One region of the Citrobacter freundii complex sp. 2025EL-00176 genome, then DNA from elsewhere that is predicted to be linked to it. Evidence: predicted binding sites of a transcription regulator. Region 1 holds the regulator's gene; the other holds the start of a gene.
What was found. Region 1 encodes PhoB, which activates phosphate uptake and scavenging genes when phosphate is short. Its sites were predicted from a motif close to CTGTCATAAAACTGNCNNAT; they were not measured.
Positions count from the first base shown of each region.

Region 1 (15,355 bases):
ACCGCCGATCTGCTGCTACGCTTTTGAGCGTTTGTAGCGCAGGTCAGCGCCCGGCAATGATTCGGGAATTCACAGCAAAGTAAGAAGACGGTGGAGCAAAAAATGGGTACGTCGTTGGCTATCCTCACGATTGGCGTGGTGCCGATGAGTGAGGTATTACCGCTCCTGACGGAATATATTGATGAGCAGCACATCACTCACCACAGTCTGCTGGGACAGATGCGGCGAGAGGATGTGATGGCCGAGTACGGGGTCTCTCCCGGTGACGAGCCGCTCTTAACGCTGCTCAGCGACCATCAGCTTGCCCATGTTTCGCGCCAGAAAGTGGAACGCTCACTGCAGGGTATTGTAGAGGTGCTCGATAATCAGGGCTTTGACGTGATCCTGCTGATGAGTACGGCCTCAATTGCCCGCCTGACCGCCCGCAAGAGTATGCTGCTGGAACCTTTACGTATCATTCCTCCGCTGGTCGCCTCGATTGTGGAAGGGCATCAGGTTGGGGTTATTGTCCCCGTCACGGAATTACTCAAAGCCCAGACGCAAAAATGGCAGGTGTTACAAACGCCGCCAGTGTATGCCGTGGCCAACCCGATTCACGGTTCCGAACAACAACTGATTGATGCCGGTAAAGAATTGCTTGAGCAAGGCGCAGATGTGATCATGCTGGATTGTCTGGGTTTTAATCAACGTCATCGCGATTTACTGCAAAAATCGCTGGATGTCCCGGTTCTGCTGTCCAATGTGCTGATCGCCCGGCTGGCTTCGGAATTGCTTGCGTAATTTTGCGTGACAGGTGGAACGCCAGCCCCCTATATTGGTTGTTAACTTAATCACAAGATAGGGCCAGTTGTATGCTTCAAAGTAATGAATACTTTTCCGGCAAAGTAAAATCCATCGGTTTTACCAGCAGCAGTACTGGCCGTGCCAGTGTTGGCGTGATGGCCGAAGGTGAATACACCTTTGGTACTGCGGCACCTGAAGAGATGACGGTCGTCAGCGGCGCACTGAACGTGCTGCTGCCGGGGGAAACTGAGTGGAAAGTCTATGCCGCAGGGGACGTGTTTAACGTACCAGGCAGTAGCGAGTTTCATCTGCAGGTGGCAGAGCCAACATCCTATCTTTGCCGCTACCTGTAAGCGTAAAAATGACGAATGGCGACATTGAGCCGCCATTCGGTAAACACGGTTTAACGTTGCGCTTCGCCGCCTAATCCTTCCACCAGACTTTTAATCAGCGCCGCGAGTTCACCCGTCATCAGGATGAAATCGGCATCAAAACGCTGAGCGTAGTCCTCGCGGTCAATGTCTTCGTTCTGATCGCGCAACTCGTCGCTAAATTTCAGACGCTTAATCGAGCCGTCGTCACACATAACGAACTGAATGCGCTGCTGCCAGTCGAGCGCCAGCTTGGTGACCAGTTTGCCTGCTTCGATATGTACGGCGATTTCATCGCAGACCAGATCCTGTTTTTTCGCGCGGATCACACCGCCGTCTTCAAGGATCGCTTTCAGTTCGGCTTCATCCAGCAACTGGAAGCCCTGCGCCGTTGTGCCGGAGCGAACCCATTCGGTTAGCGTCAGCTCAATAGGGTTTTCCATCGTCAGCGGAACAACCGGCAGTGAGCCGAGGCTCTTACGCAGCAGCGCCAGCGTATCTTCCGCTTTCTTCGCGCTCGCACAATCAACCATGATCAGATCGTTGACGGTGTCGATCCACATCATCGTCTGGCTGAAGCGGCTAAAGGCGCGCGGCAGCAATGAGTGCAGAACTTCATCTTTCAGCGAGTCTTTTTCGGTCTTCTTAAGCTTGCGACCTTGCTCAGCTTCCAGTTTGAATATTTTGGCTTCCAGCGCCTGTTTGATAACCGGCGACGGCAGAATTTTTTCTTCTTTGCGGGCGCAGATAATAATTTGGCCATTGGCGGTATGCGTTAATGCATCGCTGTGCGATCCCATCGGCGGAACCCAGCCCATTTTTGCCATATCCTGGCTACCGCAAGGAGTGAACGTCATTGATGCCAGCTGTTTTTCCATCTCTTCGGCACGCAAAGAAACATCGCGGCTAAGACGGTAAACCATTAAATTTTTGAACCACAGCATGATAATTTCCACGGCCTTGTCGTTAAATCCAGCGGGCATGATAGCGAATTGTCGCTATGCTTGCATTGTTAATCGGGAAGAGGAGTAAACAGTGCGTATAGGTATCGATTTGGGCGGTACAAAAACGGAAGTTATCGCGCTTGGCGATGCGGGTGAGCAGCTTTTTCGCCATCGCCTGCCCACGCCGCGTGATGATTATCGGCAAACGATAGAAACCATTGCCGCGCTGGTGGAGATGGCGGAACAGGCTACCGGGCAAACAGGAACTGTGGGGATGGGAATTCCCGGTTCAATTTCGCCTTACACTGGAGTAGTCAAGAATGCCAACTCGACCTGGCTTAACGGACAACCCTTTGATAAAGATTTAAGTACGCGTTTGAACCGTGAAGTGCGCCTGGCAAATGATGCTAATTGCCTGGCGGTTTCTGAGGCGGTGGATGGCGCGGCGGCAGGGGCGCAAACCGTGTTTGCGGTAATTATTGGCACCGGATGCGGCGCTGGCGTGGCGCTGAATGGTCGGGCGCACGCGGGTGGCAACGGTACCGCGGGCGAGTGGGGGCATAATCCGCTGCCGTGGATGGATGAAGACGAGCTGCGTTATCGCAAGGAAGTCCCCTGCTATTGCGGCAAGCAAGGCTGCATTGAAACCTTTATTTCCGGAACCGGTTTTGCCACCGACTACCAGCGTCTGAGCGGTAAGCCGCTCAAGGGCAGTGAGATTATCGACCTGGTTAACGCGCGGGATGCTGTGGCGGAGCAGGCATTGAGCCGCTATGAGCTGCGTCTGGCGAAATCACTGGCGCACGTGGTGAATATTCTCGATCCGGACGTCATTGTACTGGGTGGGGGAATGAGTAATGTCGACAGGCTGTATCAAAACGTTCCAGCGTTGATGAAGCCGTTTGTCTTTGGCGGCGAGTGCGAAACGCCCCTGCGCAAGGCGCTGCACGGTGACTCCAGCGGGGTACGCGGTGCGGCCTGGCTGTGGCCGCAGGAGTAATCTGTTTTACGTCGCGGGTGCAACTTGTTGCACGCCGCGCTTCAGGTAGCCGTAAATCAGCAGCGATGACATGGCGGAGAACGACAGCAACGCAGCCGGCAGCGTTACATAGTTGTAGGCAAAGCCCAGCGTCAGCATCATACCGCCGCACCAGGCGCCAATTGCGCTACCGAGGTTAAAGGCAATTTGCCCGCCAGCCGCTCCCAGTAGCTCACCTCCTTTGGCATTTTGCAGCAGCAAAATTTGCAGCGGCGCCGACAGGGCGAACAGGCCCGCGCAGCAAATAAAGGCGAAGGTCAGCGATGCGGCTTTGATACCGCCAAAGACAAAAAGCAGCAGCAGAACCAGTACAATGATGAAGTCGGTTATTACCGCAATGCGCAGCGGCGTATAGCGGCCAGACAGCCGACCGCTCAACAGATTCCCTAATACCATCCCCAATCCCACCAGCATCATGATGAAGGTCATCAGCGCTTCGGAAAAGCCGGAGATGAACATCATGTACGGCTTAACGTAGCTGAACCAGGCGAAAACTCCGGCGTTGCCAAACATGGTGGCGGAAAAGATCAGCCACGGGGCGGGGCTTTTCAAAAAGTGAAATTGCTCGCGCAGATTGCCTTTCGCTTCATCGCTGATATTGGGCACCCAAAAAGCTATCGAGACAATAACGGCGATATTAAAGACGGCTATCAGCAAGAACGTATAGCGCCAGCTAAATTCCTGGCTCAGCCAGGTCCCGACGGGAATGCCAATCAGATTGGCAACGGTCATCCCCGAAACCATGCCCGCGACGGCGGCGGTGACTTTTCCAGGGCGCGCCAGCTTCGACAGAATAATTGCCCCAACGCCAAAAAATGCGCCGTGCGGGAAACCGGAAACCAGTCTGCCCACCGCCAGCATAAAATACGAGGAGGAAAGGGTGAAGATGGCGTTGCCAATCACACATAGCGTGACCAGAAACAGCAGAATATGTTTAAGCGAAAAGCGGTTGGAGAAGAGCGCAATAATCGGCGCGCCCAGCACTACGCCAAAGGCATAAAACGAAATCATATGGCCAGCGGCCGGGATGGAAATGCCTACGTCCCGCGCCAGTTCGGTGAGTACCCCCATGATGCCGAACTCGGCCATGCCCAAGCCAAATGTTCCGAGGGCTAAAGAGAAAATGACTTTTTTCATACCACCTGCCAACAAGAAAGACGCCGGATGTACGTCATAGCAGCGAACGTTCGCCGCCAACAGAGATAGCTTGCGGATAAGTGAAGTGGAATGCCATTTCATATCCGTCTTTGAGTATGCAATATTGTGCTACATAGTGTGCCGGATGACTCCGGCCTGGAGATTTATGCTGATTCCACCGCAAACATCTTATCGAGTTTGCTGTAGCCCAGCCCGTTGATTTTTTTAACCTTGATCTGCACCGGAATGCGTTCTTTCATCGCTTCAACGTGGCTGATCACACCAATGGTTTTGCCGGTGGCGTTCAGCGCATCCAGCGCGTCCAACGCGGTATCCAGCGTTTCGCTGTCCAGCGTGCCGAAACCCTCATCGAGGAACAGAGAGTCAATTCGCGTTTTGTGGCTGACCAGATCGGATAACGCCAGCGCCAGCGCCAGACTCACGAGGAAGCTCTCGCCGCCGGAAAGCGTACGGGTGTCGCGCACGGCATCGGCCTGCCAGGTATCAACCACTTCCAGCTCCAGCGCTTCGCTGGCCTTGCGCTGTAACAGATAGCGACCATGCAGACGAGTGAGTTGGTTGTTGGCAAGCCACACCAGGTTATCCAACGTCAGCCCCTGGGCAAACTTGCGGAATTTATCGCCCTCTTTCGAGCCGATCAGCGCATTAAGATAGCCCCAGTCATCAACCTGCTGCGTGACCTTTTCAATCTCCTGCATCAACGCCTGCTGTTGCTGGCGATGTTCAGCATCCTGTTTGAGCTGCTGGCGAATTTCGCCCTGACGAGTGGTGTTTTCCCGTAACTGCTGGGTGAGCTGCGCCAGCGCGTCGCGAAGATGTTGTGTCGTGAGCGTGAGATCTGCCCCGGTTGGCAACTGCTGGTGATGACTCGCCAGAGCCTGCTGAGCTTGATTAAGCAACGTTTGCGCCTGCTGTTGCTGGTTTTCCAGCGATTGCTTTAACTGCTCAAGGCGGCTAAAGGTCTCTTCATCCAGCAGGGCGGCAACAAAGGCGTCACGATCGGCAAAGATACTGGCCTGCAGGGCGGCATCAAACTGTGCCTGAATTTCTGCGGCGCGCTGTACGTCCTGCGCCTCCTGCTGCTGCAACGTTTGCCACTGGCCCTGCAAGGAGAGGCAATCGTCGTGCACCTGTCGCCAGTTTTCCAGCGACAGACTCTCAGTACTTGCGGAAAGCGTATCGGACTCTGGCAGCGTTTCCAGCAACGGCGTGAGCTGAGCTATTCGCGCCTGTAACTCGGTGAGTTCGTTCTGGCGCTGCTGCCACATTTGCGCTTCTCTCGCCCGCTCGCTCAGCCACGAAGCGGCTTCATCTTCAACTGGAAGGGACAGTCCATGGCGGGCCAGATCGGCGGTTAACGTAGCCTGGCGCTGTTCAATATGCTGTTGAAGCTGGGTAATCTGCTCGGTATGCGCCGCGATTTGCGCCTGCAGGGTATGACGCAGACTCAACTGGTGAAGCTGTTGTTCGTGTTCTTCCTGGGCGGCAAGCCACGGGGCAATATCATCCTGCGGTTGCAGCGTCACGCTAAGGCTGGTGGTGACCGTCTGCCACTCTTGAGTAAGCGCTTGCTCCTCTTGAGAAAGCGTCTGTGCTTCGCGTTCATCCCGCTGAAGTTGCTGGGTGATTGCCTCAAGCTGACCGCGTAAGGTTGAACCCTCATCAGCCAGCGTTTTAACCTCTTTTTCCAGGGCTTCACGCCGTGCCTGATTAACGCTCAGTTCGAGCGTTTGATAGCGCTCAATCGCTGGATGCGTGGTGGAGCCGCACAGCGGGCAAGGCATGCCGGATTGCAATAATGCCCGCTGGCTTTCCAGATCTTTGATGCGGGCTTCCTGCTCGCAAATGATTCTCACATCGGCAAGTTGCTGATTTTTATCTTTATAGCGCTGACGTTTTTCGGCCAGCACCGCGTTGCGCTGAGCCAGCTCTTGCTGACGCTGCACAAGCGTGGCGCGTAACTGCGCCAGCTGCTTTTGCTTCGGGGCGATTTGCCCGTGCAGATTGCTCAGACGCTGGCGTAACGGACGGCGCTGCACATGTTGCGCCAGCGCCGCCGTGACTTCCTGCGGCGAAAGGGTCAGCGTGGGAAGCGCCAACGCATCCAGTTTACGCGTGTCATTTTCCCTTAATTGCAGCCACTGGCGTAGCTGGGTGCTGGCGTCGGACTGTTGCGCCAGCAGGGCCTTCCAGCCTGCCAGTTCGCTGCCCCACAAGCGGAAGCGATCGTGTTCGTTCAGCCAGTCGATTAACGTCTGTTGTCCGGCGAGCAAGGCGGTTGATTGCGTATGCGCCTGCTGACGGATGCGCCCGCGCAGCGCTAAGCTGCTTTGTAAGCGAGCATTCACTTCCTGAATCTTCTGCCGCGTGCGCGCTATCGTAGCCGTTTGTTCCTGAATTCGCTCCCAGTGTGGGCGTAACGCTCTGGCCGGTTGTGCCAGGCTCAGAGCCGCCAGCTGTGGCTGTGCGTCTTTTTGCGCTTGTTTAGCGGCCTGTAACGCCTGTTGGTGACGGTTTATGTCCGTCTGTAGCTCATTTTGCCGAATGAGCCAGTTGAGATGTTGTTGCTGAGTCTGCTGGTTGGCAAGGTAGCGTTTTTCCTCGTCAGTAAGTACCTGCAAACTCTCTGTCAGGGACTGCACCTGCTCCGCAGCGAGCAGAGCCACGCCGCTGGCCTGCGCCTGCAGTTTTTCCAGCTCCGTACGCGCCGCTTTATGTTTTTCAAACACCATCGCGGAGATTTGGCCGTAGATCTCGGTCCCCGTCAGTTCTTCCAGCAGTTCGGCACGCTCTTTCGGTTTGGCATTAAGAAAGGCGGCGAATTGGCCTTGCGACAGCAGCATCGAACGGGTGAAACGACCGTAATCCAGGCCGGTAAGTTCGGCGGTCATTTCCAGCTTATCTTTGACTTTATCGGCGAGGATTTTACCGTCGGCGCAGCGGGCCAGCTCTACGCGTGGAGCCTGTAGATTGCCTTCAGGCTGATTGCGCGCGCGGTTCTGGCTCCAGAATGCGCGATAGGCTTCGCCCCGGACCTCGAACTCGACCTCGGCCAAACACTCGGCGGTGTCGCGGGTCATCAGATCGTTTTGCGACTGAGACACGGTATTGAGCCGCGGCGTTTCGTGATACAACGCGAGACAAATGGCGTCCAGCAGCGTGGTTTTTCCCGCGCCCGTTGGACCGGTGATGGCGAACAGCCCATTGCTGGCAAAAGGCTCAGCCGTGAAATCGACTTTCCATTCTCCTTTCAGAGAATTGAGGTTTTTCAAACGCAGGCTGAGAATTTTCATGCTTCGGTCTCCCCGGCAAGCGTGTGTAAGGTGGTGCTAAACAGTTGATTCAGGCGCTCGCGTTGCGATTCTTCGAGTTCTTCCAGCGCCAGACGACGGTCAAAAACGTCCGTCACGCTCAGCTCGCTTAGTGTTTCACGTCGTTCATTCGCCATAATACGTTCACGCTGTTCCCGGCTGCGGCGCACCAATAACACCTCTACCGGTAAATCTTCGGTTAATGCCTGAATCTTACGCTGCATGTCGTGCAGATAGTCATCGGTGGTGATTTCGATATCTAACCAGACTGGCGGTTCCTGCTGTACATCGCGCCACTGTTCAAGTTGGGCGGTAATCGCGGCTAAATCACCTTTCAACACCGCCAGCGGCTGGGTGACCGGTACGGTAAGGTGCTCAACAGCGCTCAGCTTGCCGTTTTCGAAGCTCACCAGATGAACGCATTTGTTTTTGCCGCACTCGTCAAAACTGAGCGCAATTGGCGAACCGCAGTAGCGAATATGCTCGGTTCCGCCGATAACCTGCGCCCGGTGGATATGCCCCAGCGCGATATAATCGGCCGGTGGGAAGTTTTGCGCCGGAAAGGCGTCCAGCGTACCGATATAAATGTCACGTACGGCGTCACTTTTGCTGGCGCCAACGGTGGTCAGATGCCCGGTCGCAATGATGGGCAGATTTTGGGCGCCGCGCAGCGTACAGGCGTCCTGATATTGCTGATGGTAATAGTCGGTAATAGCCGACAGCAAATGCTGCTGTTTCTCTTGTCCGGTCAGTCCGGCCTGGCTGGTAATGATGTCGCGCGGTCGTAAAAAAGGAACCGGACACAGGATCGCACCCGGCGTGCCGTCGCGTTGAGACAATACCTGCGGCGTATGGCCTGCGCTGGCGATCACCGTGGTGTTGAGAAACGCCAGAATATCGCGGGATTCGTTGAGCGTGGCGACGGAGTCGTGGTTACCTGCCAGCACCACCAGATGACAGCCGGTTTGCTGCAGATTAACGACGAAACGGTTATACAGCTCACGGGCATAGCTTGGCGGCGAGCCGGTATCGAAAATATCGCCTGCCACAATAATGGCATCCACCTGCTGGGATTGTGCCGTTTCCAGCAGCCAGTCGAGAAAGGCCTGGTGTTCAGCGGCGCGGCTCTTGCTGTAGAAATTTTGGCCCAGATGCCAGTCAGACGTATGAAGGATGCGCATAAGAGTTCCATGACGATAAAACAGTGGCGGGATTATAACCCTGCAAGGACGGTAATATCTTGTTTAAGGGCTGTCATAATTCACAGGGCTGCGTTAAACCTGGACTATCTTTTCATAAATCTGTCATAAAACTGACGCATAATGGCACCGTATTGATGGCAAACGATTTAATTATAAACAGGGCAAATCATGGCGAGACGTATTCTGGTCGTAGAAGATGAAGCTCCAATTCGTGAAATGGTCTGCTTCGTGCTCGAGCAAAACGGTTTTCAACCCGTAGAAGCCGAAGACTATGACAGTGCTGTGAACCAACTCAATGAACCCTGGCCGGATCTCGTCCTGCTTGACTGGATGCTACCCGGCGGCTCGGGCCTACAGTTTATTAAACATCTCAAGCGCGAAGCGATGACGCGGGATATTCCCGTAATGATGCTGACGGCGAGGGGAGAAGAGGAAGATCGCGTCCGGGGTCTGGAAACCGGCGCGGATGATTATATTACCAAGCCGTTTTCTCCCAAGGAGCTGGTGGCGCGTATTAAAGCGGTTCTGCGTCGTATTTCCCCCATGGCGGTGGAAGAGGTTATTGAGATGCAGGGGCTGAGCCTTGATCCAACCTCGCATCGCGTGATGACCGGCGAGGATCCGCTGGATATGGGGCCGACAGAATTCAAACTGTTGCACTTCTTTATGACCCATCCGGAACGCGTCTATAGCCGTGAGCAATTACTCAATCATGTCTGGGGTACCAACGTGTACGTGGAAGACCGGACAGTGGATGTGCATATCCGCCGCTTGCGTAAAGCGCTGGAGCACAGTGGACACGATCGTATGGTGCAGACAGTTCGTGGGACGGGATATCGTTTTTCGACCCGCTTCTGACTGACATGAATATGGGCCTGAGGGATTAGGCTGTTAATGGAGTAAGACGTTTGCTAGAACGATTGTCATGGAAAAGGCTGGTACTGGAGCTGATCCTCTGCTGCATACCGGCGTTTATCCTTAGTGCTTTTTTTGGTTACCTGCCCTGGTTTTTGCTGGCGTCGGTAACCGGCCTGCTTGTCTGGCATTTCTGGAATTTATTACGCTTGTCCTGGTGGTTATGGGTCGACAGAAGTATGACGCCGCCGCCGGGGCGTGGAAGTTGGGAGCCGTTGCTGTACGGGCTGCATCAAATGCAGCTGCGTAACAAAAAGCGCCGTCGGGAACTGGGTAATCTGATTAAACGTTTTCGCAGTGGAGCGGAATCGCTACCCGACGCGGTGGTGTTGACGACTGAAGAGGGCGGCATTTTCTGGTGCAACGGTCTGGCCCAGCAGGTTCTGGGACTGCGCTGGCCGGACGATAGCGGGCAAAATATTCTTAACCTGCTGCGCTACCCGGAGTTCACGCAATATCTGAAAACGCGTGATTTTAGTCGGCCAATCAATCTGGTGCTCAATACCGGACGGCATCTGGAAATTCGCGTGATGCCCTATACCGACAAGCAATTGCTGATGGTTGCGCGCGATGTAACCCAGATGCACCAACTGGAAGGTTCGCGGCGTAACTTTTTTGCCAACGCCAGCCATGAGTTGCGTACGCCGCTGACGGTGCTACAAGGTTATCTGGAAATGATGCAGGAGCATCCGCTGGAAGGAACGACGCGTGAAAAAGCGCTGCATACCATGCGTGAGCAAACGTACCGCATGGAAGGGCTGGTGAAGCAGTTGCTGACGCTGTCGAAAATAGAGGCCGCGCCAGCGCTGCTGCTCAATGAGAAGGTGGATGTGCCGATGATGCTGCGTGTGGTTGAACACGAGGCGCAAACGCTGAGTCAGAATAATCATACGTTTACTTTCGATATTGATAGCCACCTTAGCGTGCGCGGAAATGAGGAACAACTGCGTAGCGCGATTTCGAATCTTGTGTATAACGCGGTGAACCATACTCCCGCGGGTACGCACATCACCGTGCGCTGGCAGCATGTTGCCTCCGGGGCGGAATTTAGCGTGGAGGATAATGGGCCGGGTATTGCAGCGGAACATATTCCTCGTTTGACCGAACGCTTTTATCGCGTGGACAAAGCGCGATCCCGACAAACGGGTGGGAGTGGGCTAGGCCTGGCTATCGTGAAACATGCTCTGCATCATCACGATAGCCGCCTGAATATCGAAAGTACGCCAGGCAAAGGGACGCGATTTAGTTTTGTCATCCCGGAACGTTTAATGGCCAAAAGTAACGATTAACCCGTATTCGTAAGATAATCTTTCCAAAAGCCAGCGCGAGCTGGTTTTTTTATGTGGTCAATAGTTACATCCTGAATTTTGCGACGTTTGATTGTTTTTTGTTCGAACTATTACCCATACCTTTTTCCATGAAATGGTGTTTTGTGCTAATCCGAATTTTCATATCGCTATATTGTTCTGGTTTTTGGATCCCACCTTGCTTTAAAACGTTATAAGCGTTTAAATTGCGCTCCAGATGCTGTCATACCGACTGCATTTACGCGGTAAATCGAAAAACTATTCTTCGCCGCGCCAGGTCGGGAGTGTTTCCCGCTGGAATTGAGTAAAAATGCCGCTGTATTGTCCCCCAGGGAAAGGCAAAAATTTATTGTTTTCAACACCACATCCACAGGCTGTAAGACTTTATGACCCATCAGTTAAAATCGCGCGATATTATCGCTTTGGGATTTATGACATTTGCACTGTTCGTTGGTGCAGGTAACATCATCTTCCCCCCAATGGTTGGTTTGCAGGCAGGCGAACACGTCTGGACTGCGGCTTTTGGCTTTTTGATTACCGCCGTTGGTCTGCCGGTACTTACCGTTGTCGCGCTGGCGAAAGTCGGTGGCGGTGTGGACAGCCTGAGTACCCCTATCGGTAAGGTTGCTGGGTTGCTGCTGGCTACCGTTTGCTATCTGGCGGTTGGTCCATTGTTCGCGACGCCGCGTACCGCAACGGTCTCTTTCGAAGTCGGAATTGCGCCGCTGACCGGTGACTCTGCGCTGCCGCTGTTCATCTACAGCGTGGTCTATTTTGCGATTGTTATTCTGGTGTCGCTGTATCCGGGCAAACTGCTGGATACCGTCGGCAACTTCCTTGCTCCGCTGAAAATCCTGGCGCTGGTGGTACTGTCTGTCGCCGCGATTGTCTGGCCAGCAGGCCCGATCAGCAATGCGATGGAAGCCTATCAAACCGCAGCATTTTCGAATGGTTTCGTAAATGGCTATCTGACCATGGATACGCTGGGCGCGATGGTGTTTGGTATTGTTATCGTTAATGCCGCCCGTTCGCGTGGTGTGACCGAAGCGCGTCTGCTGACCCGTTACACCGTCTGGGCTGGCCTGATGGCGGGTGTGGGCTTAACGTTGCTGTATCTTGCGTTGTTCCGTCTGGGTTCCGATAGTGCGATTCTGGTCGATCAGTCTGCTAACGGCGCGGCGATTCTGCATGCTTATGTTCAGCACACCTTTGGTGGCGCAGGAAGCTTCCTGCTGGCGGCGCTGATTTTCATCGCCTGTCTGGTTACTGCGGTTGGCCTGACCTGTGCGTGTGCGGAGTTCTTTGCCCAGTACATTCCACTGTCTTATCGTACGCTGGTATTTATCCTCGGCGGCTTCTCGATGGTGGTCTCTAACCTGGGGCTGAGCCATCTGATTCAGATCTCTATTCCGGTGCTGACGGCTATCTATCCGCCATGTATCGCACTGGTTGTATTAAGTTTTACCCGCTCATGGTGGCATAATTCTTCCCGCGTCATTGCACCTGCGATGTTTATCAGCCTGATTTTTGGTATCCTTGATGGCATTAAAGCTTCTGCAATTGGCGACGTGTTACCGGCCTGGACCCAGCGTTTACCGCTGGCGGAACAAGGGCTGGCGTGGTTGATGCCAACAGTCGTGATGGTGATCCTGGCAATTATCTGGGATCGCGCCGCGGGTCGACAAGTGACCTCCAGCGCACACTAATCACTGACAATAAGTTTTAACCACGGGGCTATTAATATGGCCCCGTGGTTTTTTTATTGTGTTAACAGGTTAGGAATCGATGGAAAGTAATAACAAGCTAAAGCGTGGGCTGAGCACCCGGCACATTCGCTTTATGGCATTAGGTTCGGCAATTGGTACTGGGCTGTTTTACGGCTCGGCCGATGCGATCAAAATGGCGGGGCCGAGCGTGTTGCTGGCCTATATTATCGGTGGCGTTGCGGCATATATCATCATGCGCGCGCTGGGCGAAATGTCGGTACATAACCCTGCAGCCAGCTCTTTCTCGCGCTATGCGCAGGAAAACCTCGGGCCGTTGGCGGGTTACATTACCGGCTGGACCTACTGTTTTGAAATCCTGATTGTCGCTATTGCCGACGTCACTGCCTTCGGCATCTACATGGGGGTCTGGTTCCCGGCGGTACCGCATTGGATATGGGTACTCAGCGTGGTGCTGATTATTTGCGCCATCAACCTGATGAGCGTGAAGGTGTTTGGCGAGCTGGAGTTCTGGTTCTCGTTCTTTAAAGTCGCCACCATCATCATCATGATTGTCGCCGGTTTCGGCATCATCATTTGGGGCATTGGCAACGGCGGGCAACCTACCGGTATTCATAACCTGTGGAGTAACGGCGGCTTCTTTAGCAACGGCTGGCTCGGCATGGTGATGTCGCTACAAATGGTGATGTTCGCCTACGGCGGGATAGAGATTATCGGTATTACCGCAGGTGAAGCGAAAGACCCGGAAAAATCTATTCCGCGCGCTATCAATTCCGTACCGATGCGTATCCTGGTGTTTTACGTGGGGACGCTGTTTGTCATTATGTCTATCTATCCGTGGAACCAGGTTGGCACCGACGGGAGTCCGTTCGTCCTGACGTTCCAGCATATGGGCATTACCTTTGCCGCCGGGATCCTTAACTTTGTGGTCCTCACCGCATCGCTGTCGGCTATCAACTCTGACGTCTTCGGCGTGGGGCGTATGCTGCATGGTATGGCAGAGCAGGGGAGCGCACCGAAAATGTTCGCCAAGACGTCGCGTCGTGGCGTGCCATGGGTCACGGTGATGGTGATGACTATCGCCCTGCTGTTTGCGGTTTATCTTAACTACATCATGCCGGAAAACGTCTTCCTGGTGATCGCCTCTCTGGCGACCTTCGCCACGGTATGGGTGTGGATTATGATCCTGCTGTCGCAGATTGCCTTCCGCCGTCGTCTGCCGCCGGAAGAGGTCAAGGCGCTGAAATTTAAAGTACCAGGTGGGGTAACAACGACCGTTGTTGGCCTGATTTTCCTCGTCTTTATCATCGCGCTTATCGGCTACCATCCGGATACCCGTATTTCCCTGTACGTTGGTTTCGCGTGGATTGCCCTGCTGCTGGTGGGTTGGGTATTTAAACGCCGTCGCGAGCGTCAACTGGCTGAAGCGCAGTAATATTTTTGCCGGGTAGCCTGATGTTACCCGGCAATTTTCTCCTCCCCCAAGCTCCTCCCCCAATAAACGTTAAGATGATGAGTGATCCTGCTCTTTGCTATGGCAAGGTGGCTTCATTTTCATCAAAGGGGATACGTGATGTTGAACGCTTGGCACCTTCCGGTTGCCCCATTTGTTAAGCAAAACAAAGATCAACTGACGATTACATTATGGCTGGCGGGGGAAAATCCACCTCAGCGGGTGACGCTACGCGCAGAAAACGATAACGAAGAAATTTCGCTGGGTATGCACAAGCTGCGCAGCCAGCCGCAGCCGGGCGTAACCGCGTGGCGAGGGGCGATCGATCTTGCCAGCGGCCAACCGCGTCGGCGCTATAGCTTTAAATTATTGTGGCCCGATCGTCAGCTGTGGTTTACGCCGCAGGGATTCAGCCGTTTTCCGCCTGCGCGTCTGGAGCAGTTTGCTGTTGATGTGCCGGATAACGGTCCGCAGTGGGTAGCTGACCAGATTTTCTATCAGATTTTCCCGGACCGTTTTGCCCGCAGCCAGTCGCGTGAGTCGGCTCCAAACGTCTATTATCACCACGCAGCCGGGCATGACATTGTGCGTCGCGAGTGGGATGAACCGCTGACCGCTCAGGCCGGAGGATCGACATTTTATGGCGGCGATTTGGACGGCATCAGCGAAAAGCTGCCGTATCTGAAAACGTTAGGTGTCACGGCACTGTATCTGAACCCGGTGTTTACCGCCCCGAGCGTGCATAAATACGATACCGAAGATTACCGTCATGTTGATCCACAGTTTGGCGGCGACAACGCGCTGCTGCGCTTGCGCCATAACACGCAACAGCAGGGCATGCGTCTGATTCTTGACGGTGTTTTTAACCACAGCGGCGATTCGCACCCCTGGTTTGATCGGCATAACCGTGGGACGGACGGGGCATGTTACAACCCGGATTCCCCCTGGCGTGACTGGTATCATTTCTCTGCCGACGGTGTGGCGCTGGACTGGCTGGGCTATGCGAGTCTACCCAAGCTGGATTTTTGTTCGCCAAGCCTGATCAATGAAATTTATCGCGGGGAAGACAGTATCGTTCGCCACTGGCTGAAAGCGCCGTGGAGTATGGACGGCTGGCGTCTTGATGTCGTGCATATGCTGGGAGAGGG
Region 1 is NZ_JBRYHT010000012.1:14,736-30,090, forward strand. Features, by position in the region: gene ACVXHP_RS19245 (AroM family protein) at 103-780, shown strand; gene ppnP (pyrimidine/purine nucleoside phosphorylase) at 852-1,136, shown strand; gene rdgC (recombination-associated protein RdgC) at 1,187-2,098, opposite strand; gene mak (fructokinase) at 2,190-3,098, shown strand; gene araJ (MFS transporter AraJ) at 3,105-4,274, opposite strand; gene sbcC (exonuclease subunit SbcC) at 4,439-7,588, opposite strand; gene sbcD (exonuclease subunit SbcD) at 7,585-8,787, opposite strand; gene phoB (phosphate response regulator transcription factor PhoB) at 8,977-9,666, shown strand; gene phoR (phosphate regulon sensor histidine kinase PhoR) at 9,717-11,012, shown strand; gene brnQ (branched-chain amino acid transporter carrier protein BrnQ) at 11,417-12,736, shown strand; gene proY (proline-specific permease ProY) at 12,816-14,189, shown strand; gene malZ (maltodextrin glucosidase) at 14,328-15,355, shown strand, end outside.

Region 2 (15,355 bases), on a different contig from region 1:
GCGTTTTTTGCGCTCCATAACTTTCGTCCAGACGCGCTTCAGGTAGGCAGCATCCGAGGCGAGATCCTCTTCACATACGCCTTCCGCCGCCGTACGAATGATAAATCCGCCCTGCTCATCACAGTAATCAGCTACCACTTTTTTCAGGCGTTCGCGTTCGGTTTCGCTTTCGATACGTTGGGAAACGCCAACGTGCGATGCACCCGGCATAAAAACAAGATAACGGGAAGGCAGCGTAATGTCCGTCGTCAGGCGAGCGCCCTTAGTTCCCAACGGATCTTTTACCACCTGCACCATCAAATCCTGGCCCTGGCGAACCAGTTCAGAAATGTCGCGCACGGTGAACTGTTTTTGCTCTTCACCGGCCACGCATTCGGTGTGCGGCATGATGTCTGAAGCGTGAAGAAATGCGGCTTTATCCAGTCCAATATCTACAAAAGCCGCCTGCATACCCGGAAGTACACGACTTACACGACCTTTGTAGATATTGCCTACGATTCCACGTCGCGCCTCACGTTCAATATGAATTTCCTGAAGAATACCGCCATCAATGTAAGCCACCCGTGTTTCCGATGGCGTTACGTTTACCAACAATTCAGCCGTCATGTTTATCCCTTTGCTCACGCAGTGCGTTAAAATTGGTCAGCAACTCATACGTTTCTACCAGCGGTAAGCCGACTACGGCGTGATAGCTGCCATTTATCTTCCTGACAAAACAGCCACCCAACCCTTGAATACCGTATGCACCTGCTTTATCCATTGGTTCACCGCTGGCAACATAACCCGCGATGTCCTCATCGGTGAGTGCTCTGAACGTCACTTCCGTCACCACCAGACAGTCCAGACTGTGCTGGCGATCGGCCAATGCCACGGCGGTCATGACCTGATGTGTGTTGCCCGACAGTTTACGCAGCATTGCGGCGGCATGGAGGGCGTCGTGTGGTTTTTCCAGCACTTCGCCGTTAAGAATAACAATGGTATCCGCACCCAATACCGGCAAATCGCGCTGCGCCAGCGCGACGCCAGCCTGCGCTTTTTCGCGCGCCAGACGAGAAACGTACTGCTGCGCGCTTTCCTGCGGGTGCCGCTGTTCTTCAATCCCAGGAACCAGCCGTTCAAACGTAACACCAAGTTGAACGAGCAGCTCCTGACGACGTGGAGAACCGGAAGCAAGATACAGAGTATTCATATCAACCTTATTGCACCGCAAACTGCTGACGGATTTTACGCATCAGTAAGAATAGCCATGGCCAGAGCACACCATTCACTACACTACTCCAGAACACTTCAGGTCTGAAAGAGACATTGATCACTAAAAACTCGGCCCAGAAAACAATAATATCCACGACCAGTGATAACAACACGACCACCAGCGCCTGTTGCCAGAGCGCGAGGTTGCGGAATAGCTGGAATTTCAGTGCGACCAGATAGGCAATGATACTCATCGACAAGGCCCGCACGCCAAGCGTGGAACCGCTAATGAGATCCAGTATGGCACCCACCACGAACCCTGTGCCCACATTTACGCGATGCGGCAGCGCCAGAATCCAATACAACAAGATGAGCAGCACCCAGTTTGGCCGGAAAACAAGAATGTTATCCGGCCAGGGCATAACTTGCAGCAACAATGCAATAAGGAACGAAAGCCAAATAACCCAACGCCCCTGGTGACGTATGCTTGCCACTTACTGTCCTCCCGGCTTTCGCGGAGCAGGTTGTGGCGGCGTGGTGTCCGTAGGCGCTGTAGTGACGCCTGTAGCAGGTGCCGGTACTGGCGCAGGCGGCCCCATGGCATCTGGCGCAGGCAGAACTTGCGGCATCATTTGCATCAAACGTTCATTAGCAACACGGTGTACTTCTTCCGGCGTCATCGGATTGGCGCCGTTACGATCGGCTCCCCACAACAGCAGCAGATAGCGCAAACGCTGCAAACCCGCGGTCGGACGTGCCTGAATGACGGTATAGGCACGCTGCGTGTCCAGCTTAACGGAAGAAACAACAGCAACCGGATAACCTTCAGGGAAGCGCCCACCCAAACCGGACGTCACCAGCACATCGCCAACGCGTATGTCGGTGTTCGCCGGCAGATGTTCGAGCTGAAGATCGTCCGTACAACCGTTGCCCGCAGCAATGACGCGAATATCGTTACGCAGCACCTGAATTGGCAGCGCATGCGTCGCATCGCAAATGAGCAGCACGCGGCTGGTCAGTTTTGCTACCGCAACGACCTGACCCACGACACCTTTGTCGCTAATAACTGGCTGACCTTCGTAGACGCCGTTAACGCTCCCTTTGTCGATCACGACCTGATCGCTGTAAGGATCGTTAACCGTTGAGATGACCTGCGTCACCATCTTTTGTTCGTCCTGACGCAATGGCGATCCCAGCAGCTCGCGCAAACGCGCGTTCTCCTGTTTATATTGCCCCAGCATCAGCAGCTCGCTGTTTTTCAGCAGCAGTTCCTGACGCAGCGCCCGGTTTTCAAGTTCGAGTTGGTCACGCGAAGCCAGCGTTTGCGACACGCCGTCGAGTAATTCACGAGGACCATTAGAGATAAAGTAGAAAGGACTGACGGCGGTATCCATGTACGTTCGGATTTGACTAAACGTACCCAGGCGGCTGTCGGCAATAATAACGCCGAGCGCCACCAGCACCGCCAGAATAAGGCGAATCTGTAGCGACGGGCCACGGCTAAAAATTGGCTTCATAGTCTATGCGTATTCTCGTATCAGAGCGGAAGGGCAACCCGCGGGCTACCCTACCTGCGTCCGATTACTCTTCGCTGAACAGGTCGCCGCCGTGCATATCGATCATCTCCAGTGCTTTGCCGCCACCGCGCGCCACGCAGGTCAGCGGATCTTCAGCAACAACAACTGGAATACCGGTTTCTTCCATTAACAGACGGTCAAGGTTGCGCAGCAGCGCACCGCCACCGGTCAGCACCATACCGCGCTCGGAGATATCTGACGCCAGCTCTGGCGGGCACTGTTCCAGGGCAACCATTACCGCACTCACGATACCGGTCAGCGGTTCCTGCAGCGCTTCCAGAATCTCGTTGGAGTTCAGGGTAAAGCCGCGTGGAACACCTTCTGCCAGGTTACGACCGCGTACTTCGATCTCACGGACTTCATCGCCCGGATAAGCGGAACCGATTTCGTGTTTAATACGTTCTGCGGTGGCTTCACCGATCAGAGAACCGTAGTTACGACGAACGTAATTAATGATGGCTTCGTCGAAGCGGTCACCACCAATACGGACAGAAGAAGAGTAAACCACGCCGTTCAGGGAGATAACGGCAACTTCAGTGGTACCACCACCGATATCCACCACCATTGAACCGGTTGCTTCAGAAACTGGCAGGCCCGCACCAATCGCGGCCGCCATCGGCTCTTCGATCAAAAAGACTTCACGGGCGCCTGCGCCCTGAGCGGATTCACGAATCGCACGGCGTTCAACCTGAGTTGCTCCAACCGGTACACACACCAGTACGCGCGGACTTGGGCGCATGAAGCTATTGCTGTGCACTTGTTTGATAAAGTGCTGGAGCATTTTTTCAGTCACGAAGAAGTCAGCGATAACGCCGTCTTTCATTGGGCGAATTGCAGCGATATTGCCCGGCGTACGACCCAGCATCTGCTTCGCATCATGACCTACTGCAGCTACGCTTTTCGGCGAACCGGCACGATCCTGACGAATGGCCACAACAGAAGGCTCATTCAATACGATGCCTTGTCCTTTTACATAAATAAGGGTATTCGCGGTACCCAGGTCAATGGACAGGTCATTGGAAAACATGCCACGAAATTTTTTCAACATACTAAGGGATAATCCTGAAAGCTGGGGCGGAAAACAAAATCCGCTTACTTTACCAACCACACGCAGCAGCGACAAGGCGCAAAAATCATCTGCTACGGTGAAAATTAGTGCAGTTCGTTTCCTTTGTTACAAAACCGGCCTGAGTCCATCAGGGCTGAAAAAATCAGCAGCATTCCTCGCTTTTGTTTGCAACCTGTCAAAGGTCATTCACCTGCATGTTTGCTGTTACAACCTGGCGAGCAGACAAGCACACCCCCAGAAGGCACAGCGCGCGTTATTCTACGTGAAAACGAATTAAACGGCAGGTTAAACCGAATATCTTTGCGAATATTTTTTCACGTTGGTGTCAAGTGGCTGTGATGCGGCAAAAAAATCCCCTTGCCCACCAGCAACTCCGCGTTCCGTCAGCGTATGCCACTCGCTACGCGAACGAACGCCCGTGGCGTAAACCTGCGTTGGCGTGCCTGAGCAGGCCTCCGCCAGGCTTTGAACCAGCAGTTGGTTTTCGGTTCGCTTATCAATATTCCTCACCAGGCTTGGATGCAGCTTCAATAACTCAACGTTAAGCTCTTTAATCCAACTGGTGCTCACCAGCGTTAAACCGGCCTGCGTAACGGCGATTCGTACCCCTAGCGCGTCCATCAATCGGATGACGGGCTGTAATCGGCTGATATGTTGACAGACATCTGCCTCAGCAAGTTCAATAATTATGCGTTTGCGTAGTGATTTTTCGCACTGCATTAACGTATCACGCAGCCAGCGCTGAAAACGTGGGCGAATTAGCGATTCAACCGTTATCTGCATCGCCAGGCTTTCCTGCGGCCAGTAGCCCAAAAGCAGGATCAGACGGCTTAACTGCAAACGGTCATACTCTTCAGCCAGGCCAAATTGCAGCACCATCGGCATATATTCCGCCGAGATAACCTCTTCGCTGCCATCAAAAATACGGCACATCAGTTCCCGGTGGTGCACCCGTCCTTCACGCGTTACCGCAGGTTTTTGATATATTCTCGGCCCGCCCCGGCTGAGCATCTGTTCAATCAGTGTTCGCCAGCGCACATTGCCCCGGCCTTTTTCCGGCAGTGAGTCATCATAGACCGACCAGCTGTTCCCGCCCTGCAGGACCGAATTCCGGGTGGCGGCCTCAGCATGATCCATCACCTGTTCCGTCGACTGGCCACTGCGGCAAACGCAAATGCCAATATGAACCATATCGGCACGATCGATCATTTTATTAGTCGGAAGCGCATCGACCGCTTTTAATAATTGCCCGGCGATGCTTTCGGCTTCTTTCAGCGTGCGATGTGGCAGCAGGATGGCAAAATCGCTACGGTGGTAGCGCGCCAGCAATGCCCCCGGATAACGCGTCATAAACGTCGACAACAAATTGATTAGCGTTGAAATTTGCTCTTCCGCCTGGGTGATTCCCCAGCTATCTCGCAGCAGAGTAAAGTCCGGCAGGCGCACCATCATCACGACGCCATGCGATCCCACCTTTTCCTGATCTTCCAGCAGCGTGGCCAATTGGTTATCAAAAAACAGACGGTTACTCAGCCCGGTTTTTGTATCCTGCGCAACATAGGAACGAATCAGGGTATCCAGTCGGCTGCGTTGCTCGCGGGCATTTTGAATTTCAGTCAGCAACATATCGAGCGCACTGCTGGTGCGCGCTGGCCATTCATAGACCGTTCCTCGTACATTCGGCCCGCGCTCACCGTTCAGAATACGCGTGGAACGAATCTCCAGTAACTCCTGGCCTGAAAGCTGACGCTGAAGCCAGCGTACCGACAAAAAGAGCATCAGAATAATAAATGCAATGGCCAGCGTGAGCGGAGCGGTAGTCAGTAGCGAATGGAAATAATTGCCCATCGGATCCTGATAAACCAGTCGCACTGACATGCCCGGATGCTTGACCAACGGTACGGTGATGTCGCGGTAGAGGTTGTTTGTTCCTGCCGGGCGATAGCTGCTGGTTCGGGAGTGGTCATACACGATATGCTCCCCTTGCAGCAATTCGATACGCACGATATCAACAGAAACCATCAGGTCATCGATTTGCGGTGTCAGCGAAACGAAATCGCGGGAGACAAGATGTGTATCAATCGCCGTCGCCACCGCCTGCACTCGCGTAGTGAACTTATATTGAATAGCGTTGTAGAAACTCAGCGAGCAGCCAATCAGAGTCACAAAGATCGTTAACCCGGTAAGCAGCGTGACAAAAGCTGAGAATTTCGTCGTTAATCGCATCCTTGTGTTAACTCCGACAGTTATGAAACAGGTATGAAAGAGATAAAGCGACTCGAAAAGGCAAAACTGAACGCAAAATCCGCCAATTTATGCAAACTGTGTGGGCATACTACCAAATCAGGTATATCTGGCAATTTATTGCGCAGAATCGGCATCATGTTTTGATTAGCGAGTATAGTCTTCATTAACAATTTTCCAATCCACTATACGAATTGAGGACAGGTTATGCAGGCTTTGATCTTAGAACAGCAGGACGGAAAAACCCTCGCATCCGTTCAACCCCTCGACGAAAACCAGCTCCCGGAAGGCGATGTAACGGTGGATGTCCACTGGTCGAGCCTGAACTATAAAGACGCCCTGGCTATCACCGGCAAGGGTAAAATCATTCGCAACTTTCCGATGATTCCAGGCATTGATTTCGCCGGAACCGTTCGCGCCAGCGAAGATCCCCGTTTTCATGTGGGTCAGGAAGTTCTACTGACCGGCTGGGGTGTGGGTGAAAACCATTGGGGCGGGCTGGCTGAACGTGCGCGCGTCAAAGGCGACTGGCTGGTAGCGCTGCCGCAAGGGCTGGACGGGCGTAAAGCGATGGTCATCGGTACCGCCGGTTTTACCGCCATGCTGTGCGTCATGGCGCTTGAGGATGCAGGTATTCGCCCGCAAGACGGTGAAATTGTCGTCACCGGCGCCAGCGGCGGCGTGGGCAGCACTGCCGTTGCATTACTGCATAAGCTGGGCTATCAGGTTGCAGCCGTATCAGGACGTGAAAGCACCCACGACTACCTGAAGAGCCTGGGCGCTAACCGTATTCTTGGCCGCGATGAGTTTGCTGAATCTCGCCCGTTGGAAAAACAGCTGTGGGCCGGCGCAATTGATACCGTTGGCGATAAAGTGCTGGCGAAAGTCCTGGCACAGATGAACTACGGGGGCTGCGTGGCCGCCTGCGGCCTGGCGGGCGGTTTCGCGCTGCCGACCACCGTTATGCCATTCATTCTGCGTAATGTACGTTTGCAAGGGGTGGACTCGGTGATGACCCCGCCGGCACGTCGCGCAGAAGCCTGGGCGCGTTTGGTTAAGGATCTGCCGGAATCATTCTATACTCAGGCCGCCACGGAGATTGCGCTGACGGATGCGCCGAAGTTCGCCGATGCCATCATCAATAACCAGGTGCAAGGTCGTACCCTGGTGAAGGTGAAATAACCGGCATCGGCGCAGAAATTTACACTTAACTCACGAAATTTCGCGGCATATATCGAGACTCCCTGCCATAGTAACTACGCATCCCCTGTCTGTCATGACGCGTAAGCCGGGAGTCTGTTATGAAGAAATTACGTCCATTTACAGAAGCCGACGTCACCGCCGAGTCGGCTTTTTTTATGCAGCGCCGTCAGGTACTGCAAGCATTAGGCATCAGCGCAGCCGCGTTGTCTTTGCCCCTCTCTGCGCAGGCCGACCTTCTTAGCTGGTTTAAGGGGAATGACCGCCCTCCGGCGCCTGCGGGTAAGCCGCTTAATTTCAGCAAGCCCACCGCCTGGCAAAATTCGCTTCCTTTAACGCCAGCGGATAAGGTTTCTGGCTACAACAACTTCTATGAGTTTGGTCTCGACAAAGCGGATCCAGCGGCCAACGCTGGCAGCCTGAAAACCGATCCGTGGACCTTGACAATCAGCGGTGAAGTCGCAAAACCACTCACTCTCGATCATGATGCGCTGACCACCCGTTTCCCATTGGAAGAGCGGATTTATCGGATGCGCTGCGTGGAAGCCTGGTCAATGGTGGTGCCGTGGATTGGCTTTCCATTACATAAACTGCTGGCGCAGGTTGAGCCCACCAGCAACGCAAAATATGTCGCTTTCGAAACGCGCTACGCGCCGGATGAAATGCCAGGACAGAAAGATCGCTTTATTGGCGGCGGGCTGAAGTATCCCTATGTTGAAGGGTTACGCCTGGATGAAGCAATGCATCCACTCACGCTGCTTACCGTAGGAGTTTATGGAAAGGCTCTTCCACCACAAAATGGCGCCCCCATCCGCTTAATTGTGCCGTGGAAATACGGATTTAAGGGCATAAAGTCGATCGTGAGTATCAAACTTATGCGCGAACGCCCGCCGACCACCTGGAACCTGGCCGCACCCAATGAATATGGGTTTTATGCCAACGTGAATCCGCATGTCGATCACCCCCGCTGGTCCCAGGCCACCGAACGCTTAATTGGCGCTGGCGGTATTTTGGACGTACAGCGTCAACCCACGCTGCTGTTTAACGGTTACGGCGACGAGGTTGCTTCTTTGTACCGTGGTCTTAATCTGCAGGAGAATTTTTAAGTGCGTCTGACTGCAAAGCACATTACCGGCCTGAAAGTTTGTCTGCATCTTGCCGGCTTTTTGCCGTTCATCTGGCTCTTTTGGGCGGTAAATTATGGCGGTTTGAGCGCCGATCCGGTCAAAGACATCCAGCACTTTACCGGTAGGACAGCTCTGAAATTCTTACTGGCGACCTTGCTGGTCTCTCCACTGGCGCGCTACGCTAAACAGCCATTATTGATACGCACGCGTCGCCTGTTAGGGCTATGGTGTTTCGCCTGGGCGACGCTGCATTTAACCAGCTACGCGTTACTGGAACTGGGTATTCATAATCTGGCGCTGTTGGGGCGGGAATTCATCTCGCGACCGTATTTGATGTTGGGCATTGTCAGTTGGGTCATATTATTTGCCCTCACCTTAACGTCCACGCAAGCTGCACAGCGAAAGCTGGGTAAGAATTGGCAATTTCTGCACAACTTCGTCTATCTTGTGGCGATCCTGGCACCCATACATTATCTGTGGTCGGTTAAAATTATCTCCCCTCAACCGATTATTTATGCCGCACTTGCTGCGGTGCTGTTAGCCTGCCGCTACAAGAAGTTTCGCCAGTGGTGGCGGTAGTTTCACGATATGTGCAGTGCGTTGCAAAACACGGACGATCCGATTTTCTTTACATGTTAACGGTTGATTATCTTCCCTGATAAGACCAGTATTTAGCTGCCAATTGCTACGAAATAGTTATAATGTGCGCCTTTGCTATCCCCGGTAGCGTTTTTACAGCGCGGAAAGGGTGACAATCGCATATTGAAGGTATATTTTGTCTTTTACCCGAAAATGGCAGAAGATAGCCGCACAATGACGAACAAGTCTGGCAATCTCATATAATGGCATTAGCACCCAGTGCAACGCCTGAGATGCGTGGCATCTTGTCACTCACTGTTATAAAAATGCTATACAGACGGCGGTAAAACGCCTGTCACAATCTCACTAAACAAAGAGTACGGAACCCACTCATGGATATTCGTAAGATTAAAAAACTGATCGAGCTGGTTGAAGAATCAGGCATCTCCGAACTGGAAATTTCTGAAGGCGAAGAGTCTGTACGCATCAGCCGTGCGGCGCCAGCTGCAAGTTTTCCAATGATGCAACAGGCTTATGCTGCACCAGTGATGCAGCAGCCAGCTCTGTCTAACGCTGTCGCACAAACTGCCTCTCCAAGTATGGAAGCTCCGGCAGCAGCGGAAATCAGTGGTCACATCGTACGCTCCCCAATGGTTGGTACGTTCTACCGCACCCCGAGCCCGGATGCGAAAGCGTTCATCGAAATCGGCCAGAAAGTGAATGCGGGCGATACCCTGTGCATCGTTGAAGCCATGAAAATGATGAACCAGATCGAAGCCGACAAATCCGGCGTCGTTAAAGCGATTCTGGTAGAAAGTGGTCAACCGGTAGAATTTGACGAGCCGCTGGTCGTCATCGAATAACGAGGCGAACATGTTGGATAAAATTGTCATCGCTAACCGCGGCGAGATTGCCTTGCGTATTCTTCGTGCCTGTAAAGAACTGGGCATCAAGACTGTCGCTGTGCACTCAAGCGCGGATCGCGATTTAAAACACGTATTGCTGGCGGATGAGACGGTCTGTATTGGCCCGGCTCCGTCCGTAAAAAGCTATCTGAACATCCCGGCTATCATTAGCGCCGCTGAAATCACTGGCGCAGTGGCAATCCACCCGGGTTATGGCTTCCTCTCTGAGAACGCCAACTTTGCTGAGCAGGTAGAACGTTCTGGCTTTATCTTCATCGGCCCGAAAGCCGACACCATCCGTCTGATGGGCGACAAAGTGTCCGCGATTACCGCGATGAAGAAAGCCGGCGTACCGACTGTTCCAGGCTCTGACGGCCCGTTGGGCGATGATATGGACGCTAACCGCGCTCATGCTAAACGCATCGGCTACCCGGTAATCATCAAAGCCTCCGGCGGCGGCGGCGGTCGCGGTATGCGCGTCGTGCGCAGCGATGCCGAACTGGCGCAATCCATCTCCATGACCAAAGCGGAAGCGAAAGCGGCTTTCAATAACGACATGGTCTACATGGAGAAATACCTGGAAAACCCACGCCACATCGAAATTCAGGTGCTGGCAGACGGTCAGGGTAACGCGATTTATCTGGCAGAGCGTGACTGCTCCATGCAGCGTCGTCACCAGAAAGTGGTCGAAGAAGCACCAGCGCCGGGCATTACCCCGGAACTGCGTCGCTACATCGGCGAGCGTTGCGCCAAAGCGTGCGTTGATATCGGCTATCGTGGAGCGGGTACTTTCGAGTTCCTGTTCGAAAACGGCGAGTTCTACTTCATTGAAATGAACACCCGTATTCAGGTTGAACACCCGGTAACCGAAATGATCACCGGCGTTGACCTGATCAAAGAACAGCTGCGCATCGCAGCGGGACAACCGCTGTCCATCAAGCAGGACGAAGTTGTGGTTAAAGGCCATGCGGTAGAGTGCCGTATCAACGCCGAAGACCCGAACACCTTCCTGCCGAGCCCGGGTAAAATCACGCGTTTCCACGCGCCGGGTGGCTTTGGTGTGCGCTGGGAGTCTCATATTTACGCAGGTTACACAGTACCTCCGTACTATGACTCAATGATCGGTAAGCTGATTTGCTATGGCGAAAACCGCGACGTCGCTATCGCCCGCATGAAAAACGCCTTGCAGGAACTGATCATCGACGGCATCAAAACCAACGTTGATCTGCAGATCCGCATCATGAATGACGAGCACTTCCAGCATGGTGGAACCAATATCCACTACCTGGAGAAAAAACTCGGACTTCAGGAAAAGTAAGCAAGCGTTAACCGAAAAGGCCGGAAATTCCGGCCTTTTGTTTTTCTCCCCTCCCATACGTGCCATAAGGTACAATCCCCGCTTTCTTTATCCACAAGGGACAAAAAATGGACGCTCGTTTTGTTCAGGCCCATAAAGAGGCGCGCTGGGCGCTGTGGCTGACCCTTTTATATCTTGCCGCATGGTTAGTGGCTGCTTACTTACCAGACTCCACTCTGGGTTTTACTGGCCTTCCGCACTGGTTTGAAATGGCCTGTCTGCTGACGCCATTGGTTTTCATCGTACTGTGTTGGGCGATGGTGAAGTTTATCTATCGCGACATTCCGCTGGAGGATGATGATGCAGCTTGAAGTTATTTTGCCGCTGGTCGCCTATCTTCTGGTGGTTTTCGGCCTCTCTGTTTACGCCATGCGCAAAAGGTCGACCGGCACCTTCCTGAATGAATATTTCCTCGGCAGCCGCTCTATGGGCGGGGTCGTGTTAGCGATGACGCTAACGGCAACCTATATTAGCGCCAGCTCGTTTATCGGCGGCCCAGGTGCTGCTTATAAATACGGGTTGGGATGGGTGTTATTGGCGATGATCCAGTTGCCTGCCGTCTGGCTGTCGTTAGGTATTCTCGGCAAAAAATTCGCCATTCTGGCACGCCGTTATAATGCGGTGACCCTCAACGATATGCTGTTTGCCCGCTACCAAAGCCGCCTGCTGGTGTGGCTGGCGAGCCTCAGCCTGCTGGTCGCGTTTGTCGGTGCAATGACCGTACAGTTTATTGGCGGCGCGCGTTTGCTGGAAACGGCAGCGGGTATCCCTTACGAAACCGGTCTGCTGATTTTTGGCGTCAGTATCGCGTTATACACGGCGTTTGGCGGATTTCGCGCCAGCGTGTTGAACGACACGATGCAGGGCATGGTGATGCTGATTGGGACTATCGTACTGCTGGTCGGTGTCGTCCATGCCGCCGGCGGTCTCAGCAATGCGGTGGTCACCCTGCAAACCATCGATCCTAAACTGGTCTCGCCGCAGGGCGCTGATGACATTCTGTCCCCCACGTTTATGACCTCGTTCTGGGTACTGGTATGCTTTGGCGTGATTGGCCTGCCGCATACGGCGGTGCGTTGCATCTCCTATAAGGACAGCAAAGCGGTACACCGTGGAATTATCATTGGCACCATCGTGGTGGCGATCCTGATGTTTGGTATGCATCTCGCCGGCGCGTTGGGCCGGGCGGTGATCCCAGACCTGACGGTACCGGATCTGGTTATTCCCACGCTGATGGTAAAAGTCTTACCGCCGGTGGCAGCCGGGATCTTCCTCGCCGCGCCCATGGCCGCGATCATGTCGACGATCAATGCCCAATTGCTGCAAAGTTCCGCTACGATCATTAAAGATCTCTATCTGAACCTTCGCCCGGAACAACTGCAAAATGAAACACGGCTGAAACGCATGTCGGCAGTGATCACTCTGCTGCTGGGCGCGTTACTATTGCTGGCCGCGTGGAAGCCGCCAGAGATGATTATCTGGCTTAACCTGCTGGCGTTTGGCGGGTTGGAAGCCGTCTTCCTGTGGCCGCTGGTGCTGGGCCTTTACTGGGAGCGGGCAAACGCGGCAGGCGCACTGAGCGCAATGATTGTCGGCGGCGTACTTTATGCCGTACTCGCGACCTTTAACATTCAGTACCTGGGCTTCCATCCAATTGTGCCCTCGTTACTGATAAGTTTGCTGGCTTTCCTGATCGGCAACCGTTTCGGTTCCGCCATTCCGCAAGCCGCCATATTGACTACTGATAAATAAAGAGTTTTGCCATGCCATGGATTCAACTGAAACTGAACACGACCGGTGCCAACGCTGAAGAGTTGAGCGACGCACTGATGGAAGCGGGCTCCGTTTCCATCACTTTCCAGGATACGCATGATACGCCGGTATTTGAACCACTGCCGGGCGAGACTCGCCTGTGGGGCGATACCGACGTTATCGGCTTGTTCGATGCAGAAACCGACATGAAAGAGGTCGTTGCTATTCTGGAACAGCACCCGCTGCTGGGTGCAGACTTCGTGCATAAAATCGAACAGCTTGAAGACAAAGACTGGGAACGCGAATGGATGGATAACTTCCACCCAATGCGCTTTGGTGAACGTCTGTGGATTTGCCCAAGCTGGCGCGATGTCCCGGATGAGAACGCCGTCAACGTGATGCTCGACCCGGGCCTGGCGTTTGGTACCGGTACGCACCCGACCACCTCTCTGTGCCTGCAATGGCTGGATGGTCTTGACCTTAACGGTAAAACGGTTATCGACTTTGGCTGCGGCTCCGGCATCCTTGCCATTGCGGCCCTGAAGCTGGGTGCGGCGAAAGCGATTGGTATAGATATCGATCCGCAAGCGATTCAGGCCAGCCGTGATAACGCCCAGCGTAATGGCGTTTCTGAGCGCCTGGAACTTTATCTGCCTAAAGACCAGCCAGAGGCGATGAAAGCCGATGTGGTGGTCGCCAACATCCTAGCTGGCCCATTACGTGAACTGGCGCCGTTAATCAGCGTGCTGCCCGTTGAGGGCGGTTTGCTGGGGCTTTCTGGCATTCTTGCCAGCCAGGCGGAAAGCGTCTGTGAAGCCTATGCCGATCTCTTTACGCTCGATCCGGTTATCGAGAAAGAAGAGTGGTGTCGCATTACCGGGCAGAAAAAATAATCCCTTCCAGTGGCCTCTCTGTAGGCCACATTTTCCCCTTTTTTGTATCCTCCCGCCAACGTCCCAATGCTAAAATAAATACTTAACTCATTGAAGTTAATATATAAAAAAACATTTATCATTCATTGGACGAATTATATGAAATCAACTTTTGGTAAGGCGGGGCTACTGGCCCTAAGCATCATGCCCGTAACGGTATTTGCCTCTCACTGGGGCTATGAGGGAGAAGGTTCTCCTGAACACTGGGGCGCACTCAGCGAGGAGTATAAAACTTGCCAGACCGGGATGAATCAATCCCCCATTAACATCGACACTACGCTTAAAGCGCATCTCCCACCGCTGAACGTTCACTACATTGATGGACCAACTACGTTCATCAACAATGGCCATACCCTCCAGGCGGGTCTGATGACCTCGACCAAAAACACCGTTACCATTGATGGAACACCATTCACCCTGCAGCAGTTTCATTTTCACGCACCAAGTGAAAATACCGTTCATGGCAAACATCATGCTATGGAAGCACATCTGGTACACAAAGATGCGAAAGGGGATATAGCCGTCGTCGCGGTCATGTTTGATGTCGGAGGGGAAAATGCAGAACTGAATAAGCTATGGGCAACAATGCCTGAAAAAGCGGATCAGGATGTCAAAATAACCCCCCATATGGATCTTAATGCGCTGCTGCCGACCAACAAGACTTACTGGCGCTTCAGCGGCTCTCTGACGACACCGCCCTGTACCGAGGGCGTTACCTGGATTGTCCTGAAGCATCCAATGACGCTTTCCGAAGCGCAGCTTAAAAAATTCACTCAGACAATGCATCACGACAACAACCGACCAGCACAACCGCTCAATGGTCGAGTGATCGTGGAGTAACCCTTCCGGCGTGGTTATCTGACCACGCCATTTTCAGACAACAGACCAGCATACTGATACTTTACCCAGCGATAAAATAAGCAATTGATTTTTATATTTTTGTTGAGTAAACGTATGCGCTTCAACCGCTTTGTAACCACTTTACTGGCAGCATGCTTAATGCCCCTGATGACCCAGGCCGCGCCATGGGGATATACCGGAGAAACCGGCCCTGCGCAGTGGGGAAAAATTAGCAAAGAGTATGCAACGTGCCAGACTGGCATCAACCAATCACCTGTTGATATCCAGACCGCAACAACCAGCAAACTCGGCCTGCCCGCGCTCAACACACAGTACATCGATAACCCGACAAGATTTCGCAGCATTAACTATACGCTGCGGGCAACAATGAGTTCCTACTCCTCTAATTTCATTGAAATTGAAGGAAGGCTCTATTATTTAAAACATTTTGATTTTCATGCCCCAAGTGAACATACGCTCAATGGTAAAACCTATCCGCTGGAGCTGCAGCTAGTCCACAAAAACCAACATGGTGACATCGCCATTGTCGCGGTCATGTTTGACGTTGGTGAGCCTAACCAG
Region 2 is NZ_JBRYHT010000003.1:13,950-29,304, reverse strand. Features, by position in the region: gene rng (ribonuclease G) at 1-606, opposite strand, end outside; gene ACVXHP_RS09020 (Maf family protein) at 596-1,189, opposite strand; gene mreD (rod shape-determining protein MreD) at 1,197-1,685, opposite strand; gene mreC (rod shape-determining protein MreC) at 1,686-2,708, opposite strand; gene mreB (rod shape-determining protein MreB) at 2,773-3,816, opposite strand; gene ACVXHP_RS09000 (hypothetical protein) at 3,794-4,114, shown strand; gene csrD (RNase E specificity factor CsrD) at 4,123-6,063, opposite strand; gene acuI (acrylyl-CoA reductase (NADPH)) at 6,289-7,263, shown strand; gene msrP (protein-methionine-sulfoxide reductase catalytic subunit MsrP) at 7,383-8,387, shown strand; gene msrQ (protein-methionine-sulfoxide reductase heme-binding subunit MsrQ) at 8,388-8,987, shown strand; gene accB (acetyl-CoA carboxylase biotin carboxyl carrier protein) at 9,380-9,850, shown strand; gene accC (acetyl-CoA carboxylase biotin carboxylase subunit) at 9,861-11,210, shown strand; gene ACVXHP_RS08965 (YhdT family protein) at 11,318-11,560, shown strand; gene panF (sodium/pantothenate symporter) at 11,550-13,001, shown strand; gene prmA (50S ribosomal protein L11 methyltransferase) at 13,013-13,894, shown strand; gene ACVXHP_RS08950 (carbonic anhydrase) at 14,033-14,773, shown strand; gene ACVXHP_RS08945 (carbonic anhydrase) at 14,888-15,355, shown strand, end outside.
Region 2: a site for PhoB is predicted at 6,075-6,094, ahead of acuI (acrylyl-CoA reductase (NADPH)). Genes of this name have one in related genera too.